DNA from 4 places in the Vibrio splendidus genome. Region 1 is predicted to be linked to each of the others. Evidence: predicted binding sites of a transcription regulator. Region 1 holds the regulator's gene; each other region holds the start of a gene.
The links. The regulator PurR, encoded in region 1, represses purine synthesis genes. The targets are predictions, from matches to a motif close to TNANGNAAACGTTTNCNTNA.
Positions count from the first base shown of each region.

Region 2: purL (phosphoribosylformylglycinamidine synthase) is a predicted target of PurR. The motif match lies at 2,458-2,477, and genes of this name have one in related genera.
Region 3: folD (bifunctional methylenetetrahydrofolate dehydrogenase/methenyltetrahydrofolate cyclohydrolase FolD) is a predicted target of PurR. The motif match lies at 3,674-3,693, and genes of this name have one in related genera.
Region 4: purE (5-(carboxyamino)imidazole ribonucleotide mutase) is a predicted target of PurR. The motif match lies at 4,350-4,369, and genes of this name have one in related genera.

Region 1 is NZ_AP025508.1:2,593,900-2,599,904, forward strand. Features, by position in the region: gene cmoM (tRNA uridine 5-oxyacetic acid(34) methyltransferase CmoM) at 1-600, opposite strand, end outside; partial or broken gene elyC (envelope biogenesis factor ElyC) at 716-1,570, shown strand; gene torR (two-component system response regulator TorR) at 1,797-2,510, opposite strand; gene torD (molecular chaperone TorD) at 2,796-3,443, shown strand; gene purR (HTH-type transcriptional repressor PurR) at 3,760-4,764, shown strand; cyclic di-GMP riboswitch class I at 4,935-5,020, shown strand; gene OCU90_RS11560 (TfoX/Sxy family DNA transformation protein) at 5,148-5,738, shown strand; gene OCU90_RS11565 (TVP38/TMEM64 family protein) at 5,873-6,005, shown strand, end outside.
Region 2 is NZ_AP025508.1:768,747-774,751, forward strand. Features, by position in the region: gene tadA (tRNA adenosine(34) deaminase TadA) at 1-259, shown strand, start outside; gene OCU90_RS03395 (hypothetical protein) at 318-452, opposite strand; gene mltF (membrane-bound lytic murein transglycosylase MltF) at 754-2,322, opposite strand; gene purL (phosphoribosylformylglycinamidine synthase) at 2,652-6,005, shown strand, end outside.
Region 3 is NZ_AP025508.1:2,873,500-2,879,504, forward strand. Features, by position in the region: gene OCU90_RS12695 (ComEC/Rec2 family competence protein) at 1-811, opposite strand, end outside; gene OCU90_RS12700 (DUF4209 domain-containing protein) at 1,167-2,879, shown strand; gene folD (bifunctional methylenetetrahydrofolate dehydrogenase/methenyltetrahydrofolate cyclohydrolase FolD) at 3,771-4,628, shown strand; gene OCU90_RS12710 (cation:proton antiporter) at 4,786-6,005, opposite strand, start outside.
Region 4 is NZ_AP025508.1:3,817,698-3,823,702, reverse strand. Features, by position in the region: gene OCU90_RS17220 (LysM peptidoglycan-binding domain-containing protein) at 1-400, shown strand, start outside; gene dprA (DNA-processing protein DprA) at 397-1,509, shown strand; gene OCU90_RS17210 (DUF494 family protein) at 1,513-1,989, shown strand; gene OCU90_RS17205 (DNA topoisomerase family protein) at 2,002-2,571, shown strand; gene OCU90_RS17200 (5-(carboxyamino)imidazole ribonucleotide synthase) at 2,658-3,788, opposite strand; gene purE (5-(carboxyamino)imidazole ribonucleotide mutase) at 3,794-4,279, opposite strand; gene OCU90_RS17190 (L-threonylcarbamoyladenylate synthase) at 4,475-5,032, shown strand; gene hemF (oxygen-dependent coproporphyrinogen oxidase) at 5,052-5,969, shown strand.

The DNA of each region.
Region 1 (6,005 bases):
GTCTTCTATCCATTGGTAAACCTCTTCTGGCTTCAAGCCTTTTTGTGGTTGCAGCTTAAACCGTTTTCGATGTGGCATCCCATTCAATACATGAGGAATGTTGCCACAAATCACATTTTTCAGGACTAATCCGTGGTGGTTGTAAAACATTATCGAAGCAACGCCACCGGGTTTTACTTGTTCCAGTAATAAATCAAGCGCCTCTTTAGGATCTGCGAGCCATTCCATTACGGCATGAAACATCACAAAATCAACTTGGCCTTCAAGGTGCCCTGCTACTTTTTGGACCGGAGAATGAATAAACCGATACTGCTCTAGCAAACCCGCTTCACTGATACTTTCTTCTGCTAGCTTCAGCATTTCAGAAGATAGGTCACAAAGAGAAACGTTATGCCCAAGCGACGCAATTTTTTGCGACATCTGCGCAAGGCCGCCTCCAGCATCAAGCACATGCAGCGGCGAAGCTGATTGCTCAAATTTGCTCAAAGCTTGTTCTAAATCTTCCCATACGATGATCTGACGGATCTCTCCTTTGTCAGAGCCGTAAATATTTTTTGCAAATTTGTGGGCAATATCGTCGAAATTACGGTCTTCAGTCACGGCTACTTGAGTTATTATGTCCTATCGTGCCTGCTATTCTGTCACAGGAATTTCAGGAATAAAGAGGCGATATCTCTTTTTACTACTAAGTGATGTTTTTTCGGACTATTCGGATATGTTTGAGCTGAAAAAAGTAGTGTCCTCGCTATTGATGCCACTGCCAGCAATGTTAATTCTCGCTTTTCTGGGTTTAGCCCTAGTGATGTTTACTACCAAAAGGAAGACGGGTTGCCTAATCACCCTTTCAGCCCTATGTGGTATTTTCCTAATCGCTTTCCAGCCAGTTTCTAGTCAACTTTTAATGCCAATGGAAAGGCAACACACCGCTTTTTTACCTGTCGATGAAACCGTCGATTACGTGATGGTTCTCGGAAGTGGTCACGTCGTAGACGACCAAATCCCACCAACATCAGAGCTTAGTCGCACCGGTCTAATGCGTTTAAGTGAAGGGATTCGTATTCTACGCCTTTACCCTGGTGCAAAACTCATTTTGTCTGGCTATGGCGCAGGCACTGAGGTGAGCAATGCTAGAATGATGGCCAAAGTTGCGTTGGCTCTAGGTGTCGCAAAGCCCGATATCATTCTGCTTGAAACAGCGAAAGACACATGGGAAGAAGCCCGACAAGCCGCTGCGTTCGTTAAAAATAAAAGAATGGTACTGGTAACTTCCGCTAGCCATATGACTCGCGCATTGAATGAATTCCATGCAGCTGGCATGAAGCCATTACCAGCCCCAACCAATTACCTTGCACAAGAAGGGATTGTTGAACCTTGGAATAAGTACATGCCTAAAGCTCTTTACCTTGAGCAAACTGAGCGTTACTAGCACGAAACAATGGGGTTGATGTGGCAAAGCCTGCGTGATTGGCTTGATACAAGCAATGACACCGTTGAAGAACCCATTGTTGTTCCTGAAACATCTCGCTTAGTTGAAGATGACGGTGGTATTTCTGCGGCTCAGCCTCAATAAACTCAACCGAATCAGTAAACTGAATTTTATCAGTAGACATAATCTTACCTGTAGACATAGTCTTATCTGTAGATTCGGCCAGATAGGCAAGACTGATTAACCAAGTAATTTGCAGGTTTCCAGTTCGTAAACACTAGAAGCTAAGCAATAAAAAAGCCGAGACATCAATGATGTCTCGGCTTTTTACGTTTAAATATCGTTGTTGATTAATCACTCCCGCAGGAAATCAATCACCAGCGAACATGTAACCTTCACCGTGAACCGTTACAAAAATTTGTGGATTCTTAGGGTCAAACTCCATCTTCGCACGCATACGACGGATTAACACATCGATAGTTCGATCGTTTGGAGCATCCACTCGGTGACTGATCATATTCAGAATGCGTTCACGACTTAATACCTGGTTAGGATAAGAAGAGAGCGCAACCAACAGTTCATATTCAGCTTTAGTCAGTTTTACCGGTTCGCCGTTTTTGCTTAGCGCACGACGAGGGATATCAAACGTCCACTCACCAAAACGAACCACAGATTCGTCTTCAGTCTCTTCAACCTTACCTGCTGCTGTTTTACGAGCGGCAGAAATGCGCCAAAGTAGGTTTTTAACTCGAACCAATAACTCGCGAAGTTCGAAGGGTTTAGTAACGTAATCGTCAGCGCCCATTTCAAGGCCAACGATTTTGTCGATGCTATCCGTGCGTCCAGTAACTAAAATAATTCCAATGTCTGATTGACTGCGTAATTCGCGAGTTAGCATCAATCCATCTTCGCCTGGTAAGTTGATGTCCAGCATAATGAGGTCAACGTTGTTTTCTTCTAACACGTTTCTCATTTGAGCGCCGCTTTCTGCTTCGCTTACTGTGTAACCTTCGTTCTGGAAGTATCCGACCAGTTTACTGCGGGTTACCACATCATCTTCTACGACTAATACGTGATAGCTCATCTACACCACTTTTCTTATTTAATAGTTTCAGTGACTATTCTATTCATAACTCGTAACAATTCTAGTGGTACACAAGATAAAAGCCAGAAACATGGATCTTTTTTGATACAAGACAATCTTAAACCTTGCTATTTATCGTCCATCGCAATTCAATATAGGCATTACTACTAACGAGTAACTTTGCGTTTCGCAAATAACCTTGTTATTCAGCCTTGGTGTGCTTATGCACTAGTGACTTCAAGATGCATATAAGTAACACCACAAGACTAAATCAGGATCTAAGAAATGAAAGATACGAAAGCGTTCAACGAGCAAAGAGCAGAAATATACTGGTGGCTATCAAGCTTATTCGCTAAAGAGCTCACTCAAGAAGAACTCGATCACTACCACTCTGTTGAAATTCGTTCTTTCCTAACTGGTTTAGGCGAAAATGAAACACTAAAGCCAGCGATCGATAGCCTAGTGGATGCGCTAAACCGCCTACAAACGCGTGAAGATGCTCAACTAGAATTGTCTGCTGACTTCTGTGACTTATTCTTAAAAACAGATAAGCATGGCGCACTTCCTTACGCTTCTATGTATATCGGTGAGACTGGCCTTTTGAATGATAAGCCAGCAAAAGATATGGAAGAGATCATGGCTAAGCACAACTTAGTGGTGAACCAAGACCTAAAAGAACCAGCTGACCACATCGCTATCGAACTCGACTTCCTTGGCAACTTGATCATCCGTTCTAATGAAACTGAGCTTGAAGAAGAGCTAGAAAAATCGTTCATTGTTCAACAGCAATTTATCGAGCAACAACTTCTTACTTGGGTACCAAAGTTCAACGTTAAATGTCATGACGTTGACGAATTCGGTTTCTACGCATCAGTCTCATCTCTGTTACTTGCATTCTGCAAATTGGACACACAATACCTCGCTGGTGAATAAGCTTATTGGATGACTCGTTAAATAAATTCAGAAGAATGTGACAATTCACCCGGATTTCCGGGTGAATTTTATTGCGAGTAATTTCTAGTCAGTCTAAAATTGTGACCGCAAACGATAAAATATGAAACATTCACGAAATGCTATGCTTATTATAGTTTTGAGCATTTCGGTGTTAAGACAAGCCGCTCAATAGCGGTTTTTTGTTTTTTAGCACTTTAGTACCCAAAGAGCCCTACAAATTTAAGCTCTTAGTTAGGTAGCTTAACGGCTACTTCATTCCGTACTTTGGGAAAGTAGCTTCTAATAGGATAAAACCATGGCCACTATAAAAGATGTCGCTCGCTTAGCAGGCGTATCAACAACAACCGTTTCTCACGTAATCAACAAAACTCGCTTTGTTGCAGAAGCGACGCAAGAAAAAGTAAATAAAGCCGTAGACGAACTGAACTATGCACCAAGTGCCGTTGCTCGTAGTTTGAAGTGCAATACAACCCGCACTATCGGCATGCTAGTTACTCAATCAACTAACCTATTCTTCTCTGAAGTTATCGATGGTGTTGAAAGCTACTGCTACCGTCAAGGTTACACTTTGATCCTGTGTAATACGGGCGGTATCTATGAGAAGCAACGTGACTACATTCGAATGCTTGCAGAGAAACGTGTAGATGGCATCTTAGTTATGTGTTCTGACCTAACTGAAGAGCTGAGAGGCATGTTAGACCGTCACGCTGACATTCCTAAAGTGATTATGGATTGGGGCCCTGAGAGTTCTCAAGCAGATAAGATCATCGACAACTCTGAAGAAGGTGGTTACCTAGCGACCAAATACCTCATTGATCACGGTCACTCCAAGATTGCTTGTTTAAGTGGCCACTTAGACAAAGCGGCATGTGTTGAACGCATCGCGGGTTACAAACGCGCACTCAACGAAGCTAAGATTGCTGCCGATGATAACATGATCATTGAAGGTAACTTCGAGTGTGATACTGCGGTTCTTGCGGCAGAGAAAATCATTAAGATGGTAGATCGCCCAACGGCCGTATTCTGTTTTAACGACACGATGGCACTCGGCCTAATGAGCAGACTGCAAGAGAAAGGAATTCGTATCCCTGAAGATATTTCAGTGATCGGCTATGACAACATCGAGCTGGCTGAATACTTCTCTCCGCCGTTAACAACGGTTCACCAACCCAAACGTCGTGTTGGTAAGAACGCTTTCGAAATTTTGTTAGAACGCATTAAAGATAAAGACCATGAAAAGCGTGTGTTCGAAATGCATCCTGAAATTGTTGAGCGAAGCACAGTTAAAACGTTAAATTAATTGATAAATTCAGTTTAATATAATTAAGCGCACCTTTAGGTGCGCTTTTTTTATCAACAACATGAATGAACCTGGTATCATACTGGAAAGATCATTAATTGAAGCAATATCACATTTTGAAATAACAAGTGTGAGCCTCATTCAACAAAAACTTTATTCTATTCAATCAGTCACGCACAGGGCAAATCACTTGAAAGAGTGAGACGCAAAGCTTCCGGCCTAAACCACTCGTTGGTATGGTAGCGGGGTTACCGATGGCAAAATGCAGTAACTACTAATAATTTAGTAATTTACGGCTAATTGACAATTTAATTGCAACATTTTGCTAATCTCTCGGACCTGCTTATTTGGTGGCGTAGTTCAAATACACCGAGATAAATAACATGGATAAACCGATACTAAAGGATTCAATGAAATTATTTGAATCCCTAGGAAAAATAAAATCACGCTCGATGTTTGGTGGCTTCGGTCTTTTTGCTGATGACACTATGTTTGCTCTGGTTGTAAATGACCAGTTGCACATACGAGCAGACAAATGCACAACGAAACAGTTCGAACAACAAGGGTTTCAACCGTACGTCTACAAAAAACGTGGTTTCCCTGTCGTTACTAAATATTTCGCTTTACCTGAAGGCCTGTGGCAAGACCAAGAGAAAATCTTGCAGCTTGCAACGACGTCTCTGGGTTTTGCTAAAGAAGAAAAAGCTGAGCAATCTTCAGCTAAGCCTACTCGACTCAAAGATCTGCCCAACCTTCGACTCGCCACTGAGCGTATGTTGAAAAAAGCAGGGATCGATTCCGTAGAACGTTTATATGAATCTGGCTCTGTAAACGCATTTAACGCCATCAAAGAATCACATGCGTCTTCTGTCAGTATTGAACTACTTTGGGCGTTAGAAGGCGCGATCAATGGCACACATTGGTCTGTTATACCGCAGCAGCGTCGTGAAGAGCTTATCAATCGCGTCAATTAACATTGTCAGTGCAAATTATCTATATAACTAAGCCGCATTTACTGCGGCTTTTTTTATATCTGCTGAAAGTTAATCTATGCTTTGCCTGTCTATCTATACTAATGGTATACATTGAAAATTTGGAGGAAGTATCAATGAGTAAGAAAATGATATTGGGTATTGTGTTGGTCGTAACCATCGTCTTGTTAGGCGTCAATTTCGGCCAATACCTAACGCTTGAAAATGCCAAGGCCCAACAAGCCGTTTTAAATGACTACATTGATAGCA
Region 2 (6,005 bases), 1.8 Mb from region 1:
AGCAGGTACGGTGTTAAATCTCTTTGAAAGCCAAGCCTCATACCACTATGCAGACGTGGAAAATGGTTTGTTAGAACAAGAGTGCCGTGAGCAACTGCAGGCGTTTTTTAAACGTCGTAGAAAAGAAATAAAAGAAAAGCGAAAGCTTGAGCGTCTGTTGGAAGAGCAGTGTTTAGAATCTGACAAGGCAAGTAATAAGAATAAGGTCAGCAACAAGAACAAGGTCTGTAACAAAAACAAGGTCTGTAACAAAAAATAACAGCAAGCTTTCGGCACTCTCGATAGCAAGAGTGCCGCAGAAAGCTTACTCGGTATATTTACTCAGAAAGTATCTGCATGAAAGTACGGTTGCGCCAAATGATTTTCTTCTTATTATTTGAAAGCATACGCTTACGACGGTTTGCAGCAACGGTCTTATCAAGGCGCTTCGATTTCAGTTTACTCTTCATCATTTCAACGATTTCCTATTTGTCGTCTGGCTTTGTAATTATGACTTCAGTTTTAATTATAGTGGTTATTTGTTTATGAGCTCTGTCGCGAACTTAGCGTTAGCTTTCTGAACCACTCTTGCAATGGTTAGTATCTGAATCCAACCGAGCATGATGTCGCTTATGGTGTGACGTTATAAAGTTCGATTGTTACTGCAATATGACACCTCAAATTTAACGGTCACTTTGCTGGTTTAGTTTCTCAATACGAACCAGTGGCTCATGTATAAAAAAAAGAGCAACGCTATATAGCATTGCTCTTTTTTTATTTGGAAGACTCAGCTTCATCGACAGCGGATTCAGCCGCACTGATTGTCGATTCAGCGCCCGAGATATCTAAAGGTGGGATAACAACTAAATCTTCAAGGCTCGCTTCTTCCTCTTTATTACGCTTATTCACATGGCCGATAATGCTTTGGTAATAACGGCGAATGTTCTCAACGTAATTCCTTGCTTCATCACCACGCGCATAACCGTAACGAGTTTTGCTGTAGTACTTCTTCTGTCTTAGTAGAGGAAGCCTGTCTTTCACATCACCCCAAGCGTCAGGATCACCGCCTTGTGCTTTGGTTAAGCGACGAGCATCCATCATGTGCCCGTAACCTACGTTATATGAGGCAAGCGCAAACCAGATCTTTTCGTGTTGAGTGATTGAGTCGGGCACTCGGTTAACGATACGACGCAGGTATTCAACCCCGCCTTGTACCGACTGTTTAGGGTCAAGACGATTGGTCACACCAACGCTCTTCGCAGTTGGTAGCGTTAACATCATCATGCCTCGAACACCGGTTGGAGAGCGTGCGACAGGATTCCAGTGTGACTCTTGGTATGCCAAAGCAGCAATCAAGCGCCAATCAAATTCTTGCGAATATTTCTGAAACAGTGGAGACCATTTTGGCAGCTTGCTATCCAAGGCGCGGATAAAGGCACGAGTATCGACATAATCGAAGGTGCCGATATGGCCAATATATTTCTCTTCCAGTGAAGCGAGCTCACCAGACTGCTTTAGGTTACCGAAAAACTCAATCAGCAGCGCATAAAGGCTCTCATCTTCAGACTTCTGTAAATACCAAGAGATCGGTTGGTCTTCTGTAAGTTCAAAAGCCAAAGCGACGTCTGGGTATAAACGTTGTGCGAGTGACAGCTCAATCGAATCCGCCACAGTAAACAAGCGTTCCCCTGTAGAGACTTCTTTTAGCAAGTCGTTGATATCAGCATTGCCGATCGCATCGTAGATAAAGTCATCGTGTGTGTTTTGCAGCTGTTTTAATGTTGGCTCAAAGTGTGAGTCTTTCACTACAACCAAAGATGGCGTCAATGTGTCAGTAGTCGCTACCTCTTCTGATTCAGTTTGTGCTTTTACGAAATCAGCCTGACGTTCATTCTCGAACTTGATCAGTTGCTCAAGGTTTCTTGGTCGCCACTGGCCTTTTTTGTACACGACCTGCTGGCTTACATAGTAATAAGCGGGCGCGGCGCGATAGGCACGTGTCAGGTTGCTGTTTTGTGTTAACCCCGTTGCGATAAGATCGATCTCGCCTTTCTTTAAGGCAGGAAATAGGCCGGATAGACGGTAAGCAGGTTTAACCTCAAGCTTTACACCAAGCTCTTCTGCAAACTCGCGAGCTAACTCGTAGTCCAAGCCAGCAGGACCATCTGGACCGATGTAATAAGAGAGTTGGTTATTCAGGGTGCCGACACGAAGAACGCCACGCTCTCGTATCTGCTCAAGGACACTTTTAGGTTCAGATTCAATCTGGCATCCAGCCAACCCAAATAGGGCAATAGCGAGCAGAAGGAACTTAGACGAAAAGATGAGCGTAAATTTAGGCATCAAAATGAAATCTCGAAAAGTGGAAGCCCCTTTATACCAAACCCCGCAAGGCTGGCAAAGCAGGTTTATTTAAACAGTTGTAAAAGTGCTGATAAATGCAGCAAAAGTACCATTTACACAGAAAGATAAAAAAAATAACGCAAACGGTTGCTTTTGGTGTTACGTCACAAAAAGAAATGCTTTATAATGCGCTCGCATTGAAGAGGTGGAATCGGCATAGGTTTGGCAACCTTCGGGAATAGCTTCGAAGAAAACAGTTAGGTTGTTCCTATAACCCACTGAATTTATTCCAATACTACCTTAATCAACTGCATAAGAGACGTAAGCACATGAGAATTTTGCGTGGCTCCCCAGCTCTATCTGAGTTTCGTGTTAACAAGCTTTTAGAGCTTTGTCGTGAATTAAGCTTACCTGTAACAGGTATTTACGCTGAGTTTGCCCACTTTGCTGATCTAACGGCAGACCTAGATGAGTCTGAAGTTGAGAAGCTAGAAAAGCTACTGACTTACGGTCCAACGATTGAAGAGCATGAACCTGAAGGTTTACTGCTGCTTGCAACGCCACGCCCGGGCACTATCTCGCCTTGGTCTTCAAAATCAACAGATATCGCACACAACTGCGGACTGGCTAAAGTGTCACGTCTAGAGCGCGGTACTGCTTTCTACATTGAAACCTCTTCTGAACTTTCTGAGCTTCAACTTGTTGAGCTGAAAGCCATTCTGCACGACCGTATGATGGAAGTGGTTTTCACTGACTTCGAATCAGCGGCGGCACTGTTCACTGTTGCTGAGCCTGCTCCTTATGCGGAAGTTGACCTACTAACTGGTGGACGTAAAGCGCTTGAAAAAGCAAACGTTACCCTAGGTCTAGCACTTGCAGAAGACGAAATTGATTACCTTCTTGAAAGCTTCACTGAGAAGCTAGGTCGTAACCCGACTGACATCGAGCTAATGATGTTTGCACAAGCGAACTCAGAGCACTGTCGTCACAAGATCTTTAACGCTGATTGGACTATCGATGGCGTTAAGCAAGAAAAATCATTGTTCAAGATGATTAAGAACACCTTTGAAACGACACCAGAACACGTTCTGTCTGCTTATAAAGATAATGCAGCGGTAATGACAGGTTCTGAAGTCGGTCGTTTCTTCCCAGATCCAGAAACTCGCCAATACAACTACCACCAAGAAAAAACACACATCTTGATGAAAGTTGAAACGCACAACCACCCAACGGCAATCTCTCCATGGCCGGGCGCATCGACAGGTTCAGGCGGTGAAATCCGTGATGAAGGCGCGACTGGTATTGGCGGTAAGCCAAAAGCAGGCCTTGTTGCTTTCTCTGTATCTAACCTGAAAATTCCGAACTTCGTTCAACCTTGGGAAACAGACTTTGGTAAGCCAAGCCGTATCGTTACTGCTTTGGATATCATGCTTGAAGGTCCTCTTGGTGGCGCAGCATTCAACAACGAATTTGGTCGTCCAAACCTATTAGGTTACTTCCGTACTTACGAAGAGAAAGTAAACTCTCACGCAGGTGAAGAAGTACGTGGTTACCACAAGCCAATCATGCTGGCTGGTGGTCTAGGTAACATTCGTGATGATCATGTTCAGAAGAAAGAGATCCCAGTAGGTGCAAGCCTAATTGTTCTTGGCGGTCCAGCAATGAACATCGGCCTTGGTGGCGGTGCTGCATCTTCAATGGATTCTGGTTCTTCTTCTGAAGACTTAGATTTTGCTTCTGTACAACGTGAAAACCCAGAGATGGAACGTCGTTGTCAGGAAGTTATCGACCGTTGTTGGCAGCTTGGTGATGCGAACCCAATCGCATTTATCCACGACGTGGGCGCGGGCGGAATCTCGAATGCACTTCCTGAGCTAGTCGACGATGGCGAGCGTGGCGGTATCTTTAACTTACGTGACGTGCCAAACGATGAGCCGGGCATGAGCCCACTTGAGATCTGGTGTAACGAATCTCAAGAGCGTTACGTAATGGCGGTTGCTGATAAAGACTTAGCGACATTTGAAGCGATTTGTAAGCGTGAACGCGCTCCATTCGCGATTGTTGGTAAAGCAACAGAAGAACGTGATCTTAAATTAGAAGATTCACACTTCGACAACACGCCAATCGACATGCCGATGGACATCCTATTAGGTAAAACGCCTAAGATGCACCGTGACGCGAAGACGCTAAAAGCAAACAACCCTGCGATTGACCGTTCTGGTATCGAACTAAACGAAGCGGTTGACCGTATTCTTCGCCTACCAACAGTGGCAGAGAAAACATTCCTTATTACTATCGGTGACCGCTCGGTAACAGGCCTTGTGGCTCGTGACCAAATGGTTGGCCCATGGCAGGTTCCTGTTGCTAACTGTGCAGTAACAGCAGCAAGTTACGACTCTTACCACGGTGAGGCAATGTCTCTTGGTGAGCGTACGCCAGTAGCACTACTAGATTTCGGCGCATCAGCTCGTCTAGCGGTTGGTGAAGCAATCACTAACATCGCAGCGACCAACATCGGCGATATTAAACACATTAAATTGTCAGCTAACTGGATGTCTCCAGCAGGTCACCCTGGTGAAGATGCAGGCCTTTACGAAGCGGTTAAAGCCGTAGGTGAAGAACTATGTCCAGCACTGGGTCTAACTATCCCTGTGGGTAAAGACTCAATGTCGATGAAGACTAAGTGGGAAGAGAATGGCGAGCAGAAAGAAGTCACATCTCCGCTATCTCTTGTTATCACTGCGTTTGCACGTGTTGAAGATGTTCGTAAGACGATTACTCCTCAGCTTCGTACCCCGAATAACCTTGAAGGCTTAGGCGCTACAAGCTTAGTACTTATCGACCTAGGTAACGGCAAAAACCGTATGGGTGCTACAGCACTAGCGCAGGTTTACAAGCAGCTTGGTGACAAGCCAGCAGACGTAGACAATGCAGCACAACTAAAAGGTTTCTACGAAGGCATTCAAGCACTTGTAGCGAACGACCAAGTTGTCGCTTACCACGATAAAGGCGATGGTGGTCTATTCGTAACGCTAGCTGAAATGGCGTTCGCAGGTCACTGTGGTGTTAATGCTGATATTGCAGCGCTTTTATCTGCATCAGAGAACAGCGAAGATACGCTTGCGGCACTCTTTAACGAAGAGCTAGGTGCAGTTATCCAAGTTCGTAACGACGACCTAGACGCAGTTCTTTCTACTCTTGCAGCAAATGGCCTAGAAGCATGTTCACATGTGATTGGCAGCGTTGTTGGTGAAGGGGAAGCATCAGATGAAGTAGTGATTAAGTCAGGCACAGACGTTGTAATCCAGCGTAACCGTACTGAACTACGTACTATCTGGGCTGAGACTACGCATAAAATGCAAGGTCTACGTGATAATCCAATCTGTGCAGACCAAGAACATGAAGCGAAAAAAGACAACTCAGACCCAGGTCTAAACGTTAGCCTAAGCTTTGACGTAAACGAAGACATTGCAGCGCCATTCATCAATGCTCCTATGATAAATACAGGCGCTAAGCCTAAGATGGCGATTCTCCGTGAGCAGGGTGTTAACTCTCACGTTGAAATGGCAGCAGCATTTGACCGCGCAGGCTTCGAAGCGACTGATATTCACATGAGCGACATCCTAACGGGTCAAGCGGTACTAGAAGAGTACAACGGCCTTGTGGCATGTGGTGGCTTCTCT
Region 3 (6,005 bases), 280 kb from region 1:
ACAGTACAGTTCCTGCATCACTATCAGATAAATACAATAAGCGTTTACCATTTGATTCGATCAAGAAAGACAGGCTACTTCTGTTTGTTATCGAATTGTCATCTTCAAATTTGGTATTTGCCAATTCTTCTATGCTTCTAGAGTCAACAGATGTGATAGGGGTTACGTTAGGTAGAGTTTCTTGAAGAGTCGCCACGTATTGCTCAAAAGCATCGTAATACGTTTTGCTTATAATTTTTGGTCTAATACTTCTTTCTAAGAGCTTATCTTTCCACAGGTCTTTTAATTCTTGCAAAGTTGCTTTAGAAGGGCCGATGACAGAGAATTTCATCTCACCGATATTAAAGCTATTACAGCCTTCACGGTGGATAGGCTTACCTCCAACTGGAGGGTTTAGAGTAATCATCTTCTCCGAAATAACATACGAGAGTGAAGTTCCTTCGGAGTAACTTATCTTTTCAAGACTTCCAACAGTGGCGACTTCTTCAGAAATAGCTTGTAGCTTTACGTCGGACATACGATCCCGTTCTTTAGAATCACTCAAAGGTCCAAATAATTGCTCTGCACCATTAAAATAAAACTGATCAATTCTTGGGCAATCATCACTCTGTAATAGCTTAATGACTCCATTAACATGGTCATTATCGATATGTGTGACAATAACAGAATCAATCTTGTCCTTACCGACAATATTAGGCTTCCAACTGGAAAAAGATTGTGCTGTTCCACCATCAATTAAGACAACTTCAGATTGTGTTTCTATAGAAATACAATCGCCATTATCAGCTTTGTGCATCATTATATTTAACATTTTTGTAACCACTAATTTGATACATTACTGTATGTAGTTAGACTAAAATTTAAAATTGCAGAATATTTCCAGTGGTTAAAAGACAAATTCAAAGTAGGACAAAAACTAGTCCATATCACACATTTATCTGTACGCAGGATAAAACCGCTTTCTAAACACAACCATAGCAATATACCATAGAGCGCATAATGTAAGGCTTGATTTGGTTCGTGTGGTTGGCCATTCATCACAAAAAACAATAATTTGAAAGGAATTATCTGCGGTATGACGAAAACCAACTTTTCATTAAAAGGCTCTAGAGTTAATTTAAATCACCACGTCATCCTCCCTAACATATCAATATGGAAACTCTAAAATGCAAGCATCCCAGTTCATTCAAATCATAAAAAATGAGTTTGAAAGTGGTGTAAAAGATCATATGCAGGAATGGAGTATCGCTTATCAGCTTATAAACTTGAGAGAAGTGCATAGCCCCCAACTTACGACAGATCAAACCTTAATAATTGAAGCTCTCGTTTTTATCACTTCTCATAGAATACAACATGGTAAATTAACTTTACGATATGTTGAAAATTTCCCTTCCTTGAAATTCGATAAAGAACAAATTAAAAGCGTGGAAACCTTTGTCAAAGAGCTCGATAACGTTTGGCTCACTGCAAAATTCTATGATGTTCTTTGGTCAAATATGAGTGAAAAGAAAGCTGACTACATTATGAACTGTGTCTCAGCCTATATACGATTTCCTTTAGTAGAAATCCTTCATACTATTGAGTACTGGGAACGAGGATTGTTTTTAGCTGGAACGGCAAAGCTAAAACAACAACAAAGCCTGATAGTAGGGACTTTGATTCAAGAGGCACTAAACAATAACAACAGTTTTGTCATAGTTCGCATGTTAAACCAGCATAAACTATTAGGTATGTATGCAATTGAGTTGGTTGATGTACTAAAGTCTCAAATCAAGAATGAAATTCAAAAAAGAGGTCACTGGATTGCGGTCGAGTATTGGAATTTGATACTTGATATGGGAAATAAATACAATTCTCTTAAGAGTAAAAAAAGCTCCTACATTCAATCCAAAGCTCATGCGTTATGTTCACTAGCAGAGCACAACAAGAAAATAAACAACATTCATGTTGCCTCAGATAACTATCGCGAGGCGGTCATCGGGTTAAAAAGCCTAAGTAATGACTACAAGATATCTCATAACATTGACGAAGAAATTCAAAAAATAGAACGTAACCTTGTTGATCTTAGACTTCAAATAGAAGAGCAATTCAAAAAAATAGCTCAACCTATCAAGGTAGACATTTCAAAGGAAGTTGAAATCGCAGAAGATCTAATTCAAGGTGAAAATCTAGAAGAACTCTTACAAATTCCAGATCTAGAGTACAGACACTTTTATAAAGTACAGAGAAGAGTACACAAAAAAGAGGGAGTATCGTTTCTTAATCATTTAATTGGTGGCTCTAGTTATTCAGATAACGACGGGAGGGTGCTAGGGACTTTCGACTCAACATCAGAAGAAGTGAAAAAAATTGAATGCTATCGAATGCTTATTGAGCATAGCGGCAAACAGGCAGCTAGTTACATTCTACCAGCACTAAGGAAGTTCAAAAAAATAAAATCACTAGATGAAGAAGAGTTTTACAAACTTGCTCGCTCTTGCTCAATGGTTCCTGACGATCAGAAACGCTTAATGGGAAAAGCTCTATGGCATGGTTATAGAGAAGATTTCTCTACTTCAATTATGTTGCTATGCCCCCTAGTTGAGAGCATCTTAAGGAACATCTTAAAAGAGTCCGATATCCCGACAGTTGATATTGACCGTGTTTCTGAATCTGAAAAAAGCATGAATAAGCTGTTGGATATTGCAAAAGAAAAGAAGATATTAAATCAAGAAGTTATATTTAAAATAGAAGCAATTTTCGTTAGCAATTTTGGGTTGAATTTTAGGAATAAGGTAGCGCATGGTTTGGTTTCAGACAATTCAGCCAGTTCACTTTATGCAACCTATGTTTGGTGGCTATGCCTAAAGTGGGTCATCATTTATTCACCGGGTGGCTAACATCTCATCATGATTCAAGCGAGTACGAACATGTTTTTTTAAACAAAAAAAACGGTATAACAATTAATGTTATACCGTTTCTTAAAATGTGGCGTCCCCTGAAGGATTCGAACCTTCGACCACCGACTTAGCTTACCACTACAGCTTTCGCTGCCATCAATCACGATGTTTGTAGTCTGGACTATATCATCACCCACAACATAACTTGCTAGGGTGGAGGGCGCTAAATGATGTTTTACGCAATGTGTTCGCATTGCACCACCTAGTCTCTGCACCTTTCTTACACGCATGTAAGACTTGGCTCATGATTGCCACCGCCACTACGCGCTGAGGTTTCCATGAATTCACCCTCTACACTGTATAAGTTTCCAAATACAGGCTCCTCTCTTAAAGGTCGGTGCTCTATCCAGCTGAGCTAAGGGGACATATTAATTCGACGCTATAGTACTGATTTAGCTATCGATTTTCAACCATCCAAGATGATTATTTTAACTTTTTTGCTATCACTTATAAGAAACAACTGTTTACTTAAAAGTGGTAACTGCCTAATAATAAATGGTAACCATAAAAATCATTATGGTAACCTTACTACCACCTAAACCTTTGTATAATAGTCATTCATTCCTAAAATGGTAACTATTAGGGGGTTAGTCGTGCTCTATCCAGCTGAGCTAAGGGCGCGCTACAGGAAAGGATTATACGAATTCGAATCAGTAAAGCAACGGCTTTATCTAACATTCTGATCCAAGTGAGTAAAAAAAGGGCAATAAGATTATAAGTGTTGGAAAATAGAGCAAAGCAAACGTTTGCTTGATGGTAATCAAAAAGATTTTCTGGAATAATGCGCCAAAACATCAGCCACTAACTTGAATATCAATACTAAGGAAATTCATGACTGCTCAAAATATTGATGGAAAGCTAATTTCTCAAACGGTTCGCTCTGAAGTAGCGGCACGTGTAAAAGCTCGTACTCAAGCTGGATTACGTGCCCCGGGCCTAGCGGTTGTTTTAGTGGGTGAAGACCCGGCATCTCAGGTTTACGTTGGCAGTAAACGCAAAGCGTGTGAAGAAGTTGGTTTCGTCTCGAAATCTTTTGATTTACCAGCAACTGCCACCGAACATGAATTGCTAACGCTAGTCGATCAACTCAACGAAGACCCAGAGATTGATGGCATTCTAGTTCAACTGCCTTTACCTGCTGGTATCGATACTACTCACGTTCTTGAGCGTATCACACCTGAAAAAGACGTTGATGGCTTCCACCCATACAACGTAGGCCGTTTGGCTCAGCGCATGCCTAAGCTGCGCTCTTGTACGCCTAAAGGCATCATCACCCTGCTTGACCGTTACAACATCGATTTACGCGGCAAGCACGCGGTTGTTGTCGGCGCATCAAACATTGTTGGTCGCCCAATGACTCTAGAACTGCTTCTAGCAGGTTGTACGACAACAACATGCCACCGCTTCACCAAAGACCTTGAAGGCCACGTACGTCAAGCAGACGTTGTTGTGGTTGCCGTTGGTAAGCCTAACTTCATTCCTGGTGCTTGGATTAAGAAAGGTGCTGTTGTGGTCGATGTTGGTATCAACCGTTTGGAATCTGGCAAGCTCGTTGGCGACGTTGAATACGATGTGGCTAAAGAGAGCGCAAGCTTCATCACACCAGTTCCGGGTGGTGTTGGTCCAATGACAGTGGCAAGCCTAATCGAAAATACTATGATCGCTTGTGAGCAATTTCACTCGAAATAGCCCGTAAACGACAGTCTCGGTAGCAATACCGCTGACATGAATTGATTGTTACTAAAATAGAATTAAAAAGCCGCAGCGTGAAAACGTTGCGGCTTTTTTGATACTGAGCTATTCGTTTGTGATACAAAGATACTCGCTTTTAAGACAGTGCGACTCGCTACTTATCTGGAGTATCGATACCTTCAATTTCTGCCGAAGGCGGCAATAAACTAATGACCTGACACTCCGTTGATATGAGTTTTTCCAAATCAGAACCTTGTGTCACTAAGCGGAAATCACCGTCATTAATCACGCCAAGTGGAATCGCTTTAGGGTACAGGGTATTAAACTCATTAAGGTCAAACGCCTCGGTTAAACCCGTGCTCTTAATTTGGCTGCCTTGAGCCATCAAGGAGTTAAGTTTGGAATAGGTAACCCCTTCTGAAAACAGACTTCTATTGCCATCACGGCTCACCTGATGCCTTTCATGTTTATTTTCTGAGGATTCAAGTTCAAACACCTTATTTTCACCAAACTCATCTTGATAGTGCATACTGACTAGTGGGTTGGTTTGACGGTAAGGTGAAACGATCATCGCACGCCCTATCCCATCCAATTCCAGATTATTTTCAGCATGGTTCGAAGCTGGATTACCGAAATAGACATTCAAGTTGTCCATGCGCGCTAAGCGAATGCTCTCCCAGTTGGTATCAGCAAGCACACTGTTGATGTTGTGTGTCGCCAGCACTTTGGCAAACTGACGTGAAAAATGAGTCGCGCCAAAGAAAATAACCCCTTGTGCCTTCTCTTGAGTCACACCCAGCCTTCTCGCCCACCAACTCGCGGTTAGGCTTTGAATCACTACCGTACCAATAATGACCAAGAACACCATTGGCACCAGTAAATCTGCCCCTTCGATTAATTGCTTCTCTTGAAGCTTGATTGCAAATAGAGAAGAGACTGCAGCAGCAACGATCCCGCGAGGTGCCATCCAGCTCAAAAACCATTTATCTGCTGAAGTAAGATCCGTGCCGATCCCGCTGATCCACACACTCAGAGGACGAGCCACCAGCATGACGACCGCTAATAAGCCAATACCGCCCCAACCTATCGAGAGGAAAGTCCCAGAATCAAGCCTGCTCGCTAACAGAATAAACAACGCAGAAATGAGTAACACAGTCAGGGTTTCTTTGAACTCAATAATATCTTCGAGATCCAAGCCTTTCACGTTGGCGAGCCAAATACCCATAATGGTTACGGTTAATAAACCGGACTCTTCGCTCAGATCATTTGAAAAAGAGAACGCCGCCAGCATTAATGTCAGGACCGCCACGTTACGCAAATAGTGCGGAACCCAATGCCCTTGCAGCATCTTGGCAATCAAATAGCCACCGATGA
Region 4 (6,005 bases), 1.2 Mb from region 1:
GGTGAAGCTCTCAACCACATTTTATCCAGCGCCTAGTGCTGCGGGGCAGTTTGCTAATATCTTGGGTTCATTAGATGGCAGCCAATACAGTGCAAAGAATCAAGTGATCGTTATTAATAAAGGCTCACAGGACAATCTTCGCCAAGGCTCTATGTTTACGCTCAGTGAAAGCGGCGCTGTGGTGTTTGGTAAGCAAGGTGAATACAGCTACAAAGAGTCTGCGGCGAGCGATAAGGTGCAGCTGCCAAGTACCTCACTTGGTAGTTTGATGGTCATTCGTCCTTATGAGTATTTTAGCTTGGCCTTGATCACTCAGAGCTCAAAACCGGTTAGTAATGATATTCTGGCGGTATCACCTTTGGATCTGGCTTTGAAGGAAGAAGCTAAGGGCACCGAGTGAATGAGCAACAACTGAGTGCTTGGTTAACTCTAAGTTTTGTTCCGCAATTGGGTGGCAAGCGCCTTTCTCGACTGCTGAGTATTGATTCCCCTTTGAATATTGTTGGTTACTCAAGTCAGCAACTGCAAGCGCTTGGTTTGTCTGCCAAGCAAATTGCCTATCTAAGAGAGCAAGCCCCAAGAGAAGTGGAGGCTTGCCTAGAGTGGCAAGCAAGACAACCCAACCATCACATCATTACCCCGAATTGCTCGCATTATCCCAAACTGCTGAACGAGACAGCCTCCGCGCCAAGCGTGCTTTTCGTTAAAGGTCATGTTGAAAAACTGATTGAGCCTCAAATCGCTATGGTCGGCAGTCGCAATGCCAGTCTCGAAGGGTTGCAAACCGCGAAATCCTTCGCCAAAGAGTTTGTGCAAAACGGTTTGATTGTCACGAGTGGCTTAGCCTTAGGCATCGATGGTTATGCTCATGATGGTGCTCTAGATAAAGGAGGGGAAACTTTCGCGGTGCTGGGCTCTGGATTGGATTCAATTTATCCTGCGCGACACAGAAATTTAGCCGATAGGATCTGTGAAAATGGTGCGTTGATTTCAGAGTTTCGCCCAAGTGCCAAGCCACGACCTGAACATTTCCCTCGCCGTAACCGTATTATAAGTGGGTTATCGCTCGGAACCTTGGTGGTTGAAGCGGCTGAGAAGAGTGGTTCTTTGATTACAGCTCGCTATGCCATGGAGCAAGGCCGAGAGGTGTTTGCGCTTCCTGGCTCTATTCATAACCCAACCAGTCGAGGAGGTAATAGCTTAATCAAAGCTGGAGCATGCTTGGTACAGAGTGCACAAGATGTTCTGATTGAAATAAAGAGTCTGTTAGACTGGTCTATAGACCAACAGCCTAGCTTGTTCGAGCCTACGTCGAATGAGGGTGAAAATGAACAATTGCCATTTCCACAGCTGTTAGCTAACGTAGGGTTAGAGGCGACACCCGTTGATATTTTGGCACAGAGAACCCATATACCTGTGCATGAGGTCATGATGCAGCTTTTAGAGCTTGAGCTCTCAGGGCATGTTGTTGCAGTTTCCGGTGGCTATATTCGAAAGGGGAGAGGCTAAGCTATGATGATGGACATACTGATGTACTTGTTTGAAACCTACATCCATAGCGATTCTGAATTGCAGGTGGATCAAGATGAGCTGGAAGATGAGCTTCTTCGAGCAGGGTTTCACCAAGATGATATTTATAAGGCCCTCCATTGGTTAGAAGATCTTGCGGCATTGCAAGATACTGAGAATCAAGCGGCGATTACTATGTGTTCCAATACCTCGATGCGTATTTATACCAGTCGAGAGATTTCACGTATTAATATGGAGTGCCGAGGCTTCTTATTGTTCCTTGAACAGATCAATGTACTCACGACAGAGATTCGTGAAATGGTGATTGATCGTGTGATGGGGCTTGAGACGAGCGAATTTGAATTGGATGATCTGAAATGGATTATCTTAATGGTGCTATTTAATGTGCCGGGTAATGAAAGTGCTTACACGCAAATGGAAGAGCTGTTGTACACCAAAGAGCAAGGTATCTTGCATTAATACAGGCTTGTCATGAGTAGTAAGATTGATAATCAGCTTTTTTCAGCACATGAACATGCATTAGAGCATGAACCATGTCCACAGTGTGGTGGAGAGCTTCAGCTTCGCCATGGTAAGCACGGCCCATTTTTAGGCTGTAAGCAGTATCCTAGCTGTGATTACATCAAGCCTCTGCATCAGAACGATGGCCACGTAGTGAAAGAGCTGGGTGTACCGTGCCCTAAATGCCAAAACGAATTGGTATTAAGGCAAGGTCGCTTTGGTATGTTCATTGGTTGTAGCAGCTACCCAACGTGTAATCACATCGAATCTTTGGACCAACCAAAAGAACAACCTGAAGAGCAGCCACTTGTTGCTTGTCCTGAGTGTGGCAGAGGCCATTTGGTTGAGCGTAAATCTCGCTATGGCAAAACCTTCTATGCGTGTGATAACTACCCTAAGTGTAAGTTCGCCGTTAATCAGCCACCTGTTATAGGTCGTTGTGAACAGTGCAAATTCCCGCTGCTACTGGAGAAGAAAACGGCCAGTGGTACTAAGAAGCAATGTGCTGATCGCAAGTGTCATCACATTCAATCTCAATAACCTGATGTTATAGACAAAAAAACGGCGCCCAATGAGCGCCGTTTCTATATCCAATAAACTTTTTATATCAATAAACCAATGTAGGCTTACTTCATCTGCTCAGCAAACTCATGCACAGCAGGGTAGGCTTGCTTATCAAGAATATCAGCCAATGAGCACAACGCTCTTTGCAGCTCTGCGTTGTAGTCAGCGCTCACGTTAATGTGACCCATCTTACGACCTGCACGCTTCTCTTTGCCATACCAATGAACATGACAGCCACCTTGAGCCAGAATAGCCTCAGGTAGGGTATCTTCACCAAGAATATTGATCATTGCGGTTGGGCGAATCAGTTTAGTACTGCCTAGTGGCATACCGCACACAGCACGTAGGTGGTTCTCAAACTGACAAGTTTCAGCGCCTTGCTGTGTCCAGTGGCCAGAGTTATGAACACGTGGTGCAATTTCGTTAACCAGCAGTGAACCTTTAACATCAAAGAACTCTAACGCTAGCACGCCAACGTAATCCAAACGTTCTGCAACAGCGGTGAACATGGTTTTCGCTTGCTCTTGCAGTTCAATGTCATCAATCGCTGTCGATAAGCTCAACACGCCGTCGGTGTGAACATTTTCAGCCAGTGGGTACACTTGAATCTCGCCATTAGCGCCACGAGCACCAACCAGTGATACTTCGCGATCAAACGGAACGAACTCTTCAGCCACAATGGCTTGGTTGTCTGTTGCGGCGATGCACTCGGCCATTTCTGCCCAAGTCGCGCCAACATTGTCTAATGTTTTTAAGCGCCATTGACCTTTGCCATCGTAGCCGCCAAGTGTGCTCTTCAATACCATTGGTAAGCCAACGTGAGCGATCGCAGCGTCAAAGTCTTCGCGAGAGTTAATCTCGTAGTACTTAGCATTTTTCACGCTTGCTTCGTCTAACAGGGCTTTTTCAAGGCGACGGTCACCGCCAGCTTTGATTGCTTCTGTTGTCGGTAAGAACTTACCGCTGCGCTCACATACCTCAAGAACATCGTGAGGGATATGTTCGAATTCAGCAGTAATGACGTCCGCACGCTCAATCGCATTGTCTAAGCCGTTGCCTAGAATCGCTTGCGTTAATGGGTGAACAATATTTTTGCTGCCAACATCAAAAGCAGAAATTTCAATATTCAGCGGCGCCCCAGCTAGGGACATCATGCGAGCAAGTTGGCCCGCGCCTAACACAAGAACATGCATGGGAATTAGTCCTCAGCAGGGTTTGGATTAGCCAGAACCGTTTCTGTTTGCTCAGAGCGGAACGCTTCTACTTTTGCCATCACTTCTTCATTGTGAGTACCAATGATTTGAGCGGCTAAGATACCAGCATTGGCAGCGCCAGCTTCACCGATAGCCAAAGTACCTACCGCAATGCCTTTTGGCATCTGTACGATAGAAAGCAGAGAATCCATGCCCTTCAGTGCTTTAGACTGAACAGGAACACCTAAAACAGGTACGCTTGTGAAAGCTGCAGCCATGCCCGGAAGATGCGCAGCACCGCCAGCACCAGCAATAATCACTTTAATACCGCGCTCTTTCGCACTGGTTGCGTAATCAGCAAGCAACTGAGGTGTGCGGTGAGCAGAAACCACTTTTGTTTCGTACGCCACGCCAAACTGATCCAACATTTCTGCAGCTAGCTTCATTGTTGGCCAATCAGATTTAGAACCCATGATAATACCGACAGTCATCTCAAACTCCTTCAGGTACGATTTAATTAGTGATTAGATATTTTGCGCGCATTATACGGGTAAAATTGCTTAAGGAAAACGTTTGCGTCAGTCTAAGTTGTTAATTGATACATTTTATAAACAAATAGCTTTAGTCACAGTGAATGATAATTTGTACACTTAGCGAGTTCGATAACAGAATTAATGAGGCAACCCTTGGATAACTTTCAACATACTTTGCAGGCATTACAACAAGGTGAAGTCATTGCTTACCCGACTGAAGGCGTTTTTGGGGTCGGTTGTGATCCCGATAATCCACAAGCCATTAAGAAATTGCTCGATTTAAAACAGCGGCCGATGGAAAAAGGGTTGATCCTAATTGCAGCGAGTTACGAGCAGTTGCTGCCCTATATTGACGAAAGCCAGTTGACGGAAGCGCAGTTAGCGACCGTAAAAGCAACATGGCCGGGACCAGTGACTTGGATAATGCCAACCAGCAGTAAAGTAACTGACTGGGTCAGTGGCCAATTTGAATCCATCGCGGTGCGAGTGACGGATCACCCTTTAGTTCAAAGAATGTGTAATGAATTCGGTAAGCCGTTAACCTCGACCAGTGCTAACCTGACAGGTGAACCGCCTTGTATGACGACTGAAGAAGTTCAACAGCAACTGGGTCAACATTTGGTGGCTATTTTAGAAGGTCAAACGGGTGGTCGTGAGAAGCCAAGCGAAATTAGAGATGCAAAAACGTCGAAAATATTAAGACAGGGTTAAACCCTGCAGAGGAAGAAAGATGTCAGCAATTGATAAAGAAGCAGTAAAACAGTTTTTACTGAGCCTACAAGATTCGATTTGCCAGCAGCTTGAGCAAGCTGATGGTACTGCACTGTTTGAAGAAGATGCATGGCAGCGTGAACCTGGCGAGCGCCTTGGTGGCGGTGGTCGAACTCGCGTGATGACCAATGGTGCGGTATTTGAGCAAGGTGGGGTTAATTTCTCTCACGTAGCGGGTAAGGCAATGCCTGCCTCAGCCACGGCTCATCGCCCTGAATTAGCTGGACGTAAGTTTGAGGCAATGGGGGTCTCATTAGTTATCCACCCTAAAAACCCATACATCCCAACCTCACACGCGAACGTTCGATTCTTTATTGCGGAAAAAGAGGGGGAAGACCCGATTTGGTGGTTTGGTGGTGGTTTTGACTTAACGCCATTTTATCCTTTCGATGAAGACTGCCAATCTTGGCATCAAACCGCTAAAGATCTTTGTGCGCCGTTTGGTGATGATGTTTATCAAGAGCATAAAGAGTGGTGTGATAAATACTTCTATCTGCCTCACCGAGACGAAACACGCGGTGTTGGTGGTCTGTTCTTTGATGATCTGAATGAGTGGGGTTTCGATAAGAGCTTTGCTTATATGCAGGCGGTCGGTGAAGGCTTTGCAGCCGCCTATCTACCCATTGTAGAACGACGTAAAGAGACGTCTTACGGTGAGCGCGAGCGTGACTTCCAACTTTATCGTCGTGGTCGCTATGTTGAATTTAACTTAGTGTATGACCGTGGCACCCTATTTGGTCTGCAAAGCGGTGGGCGCACAGAGTCTATATTGATGTCGATGCCGCCATTGGCTCGTTGGGAATACCGCTACGAACCACAAGCGGGTTCACCAGAAGCTCTGCTTTATAGCGACTACCTAAAGCCTCGAGTTTGGTAGTTCTTCCTTCCTTATAGGGATAGTGATAGGGTCATC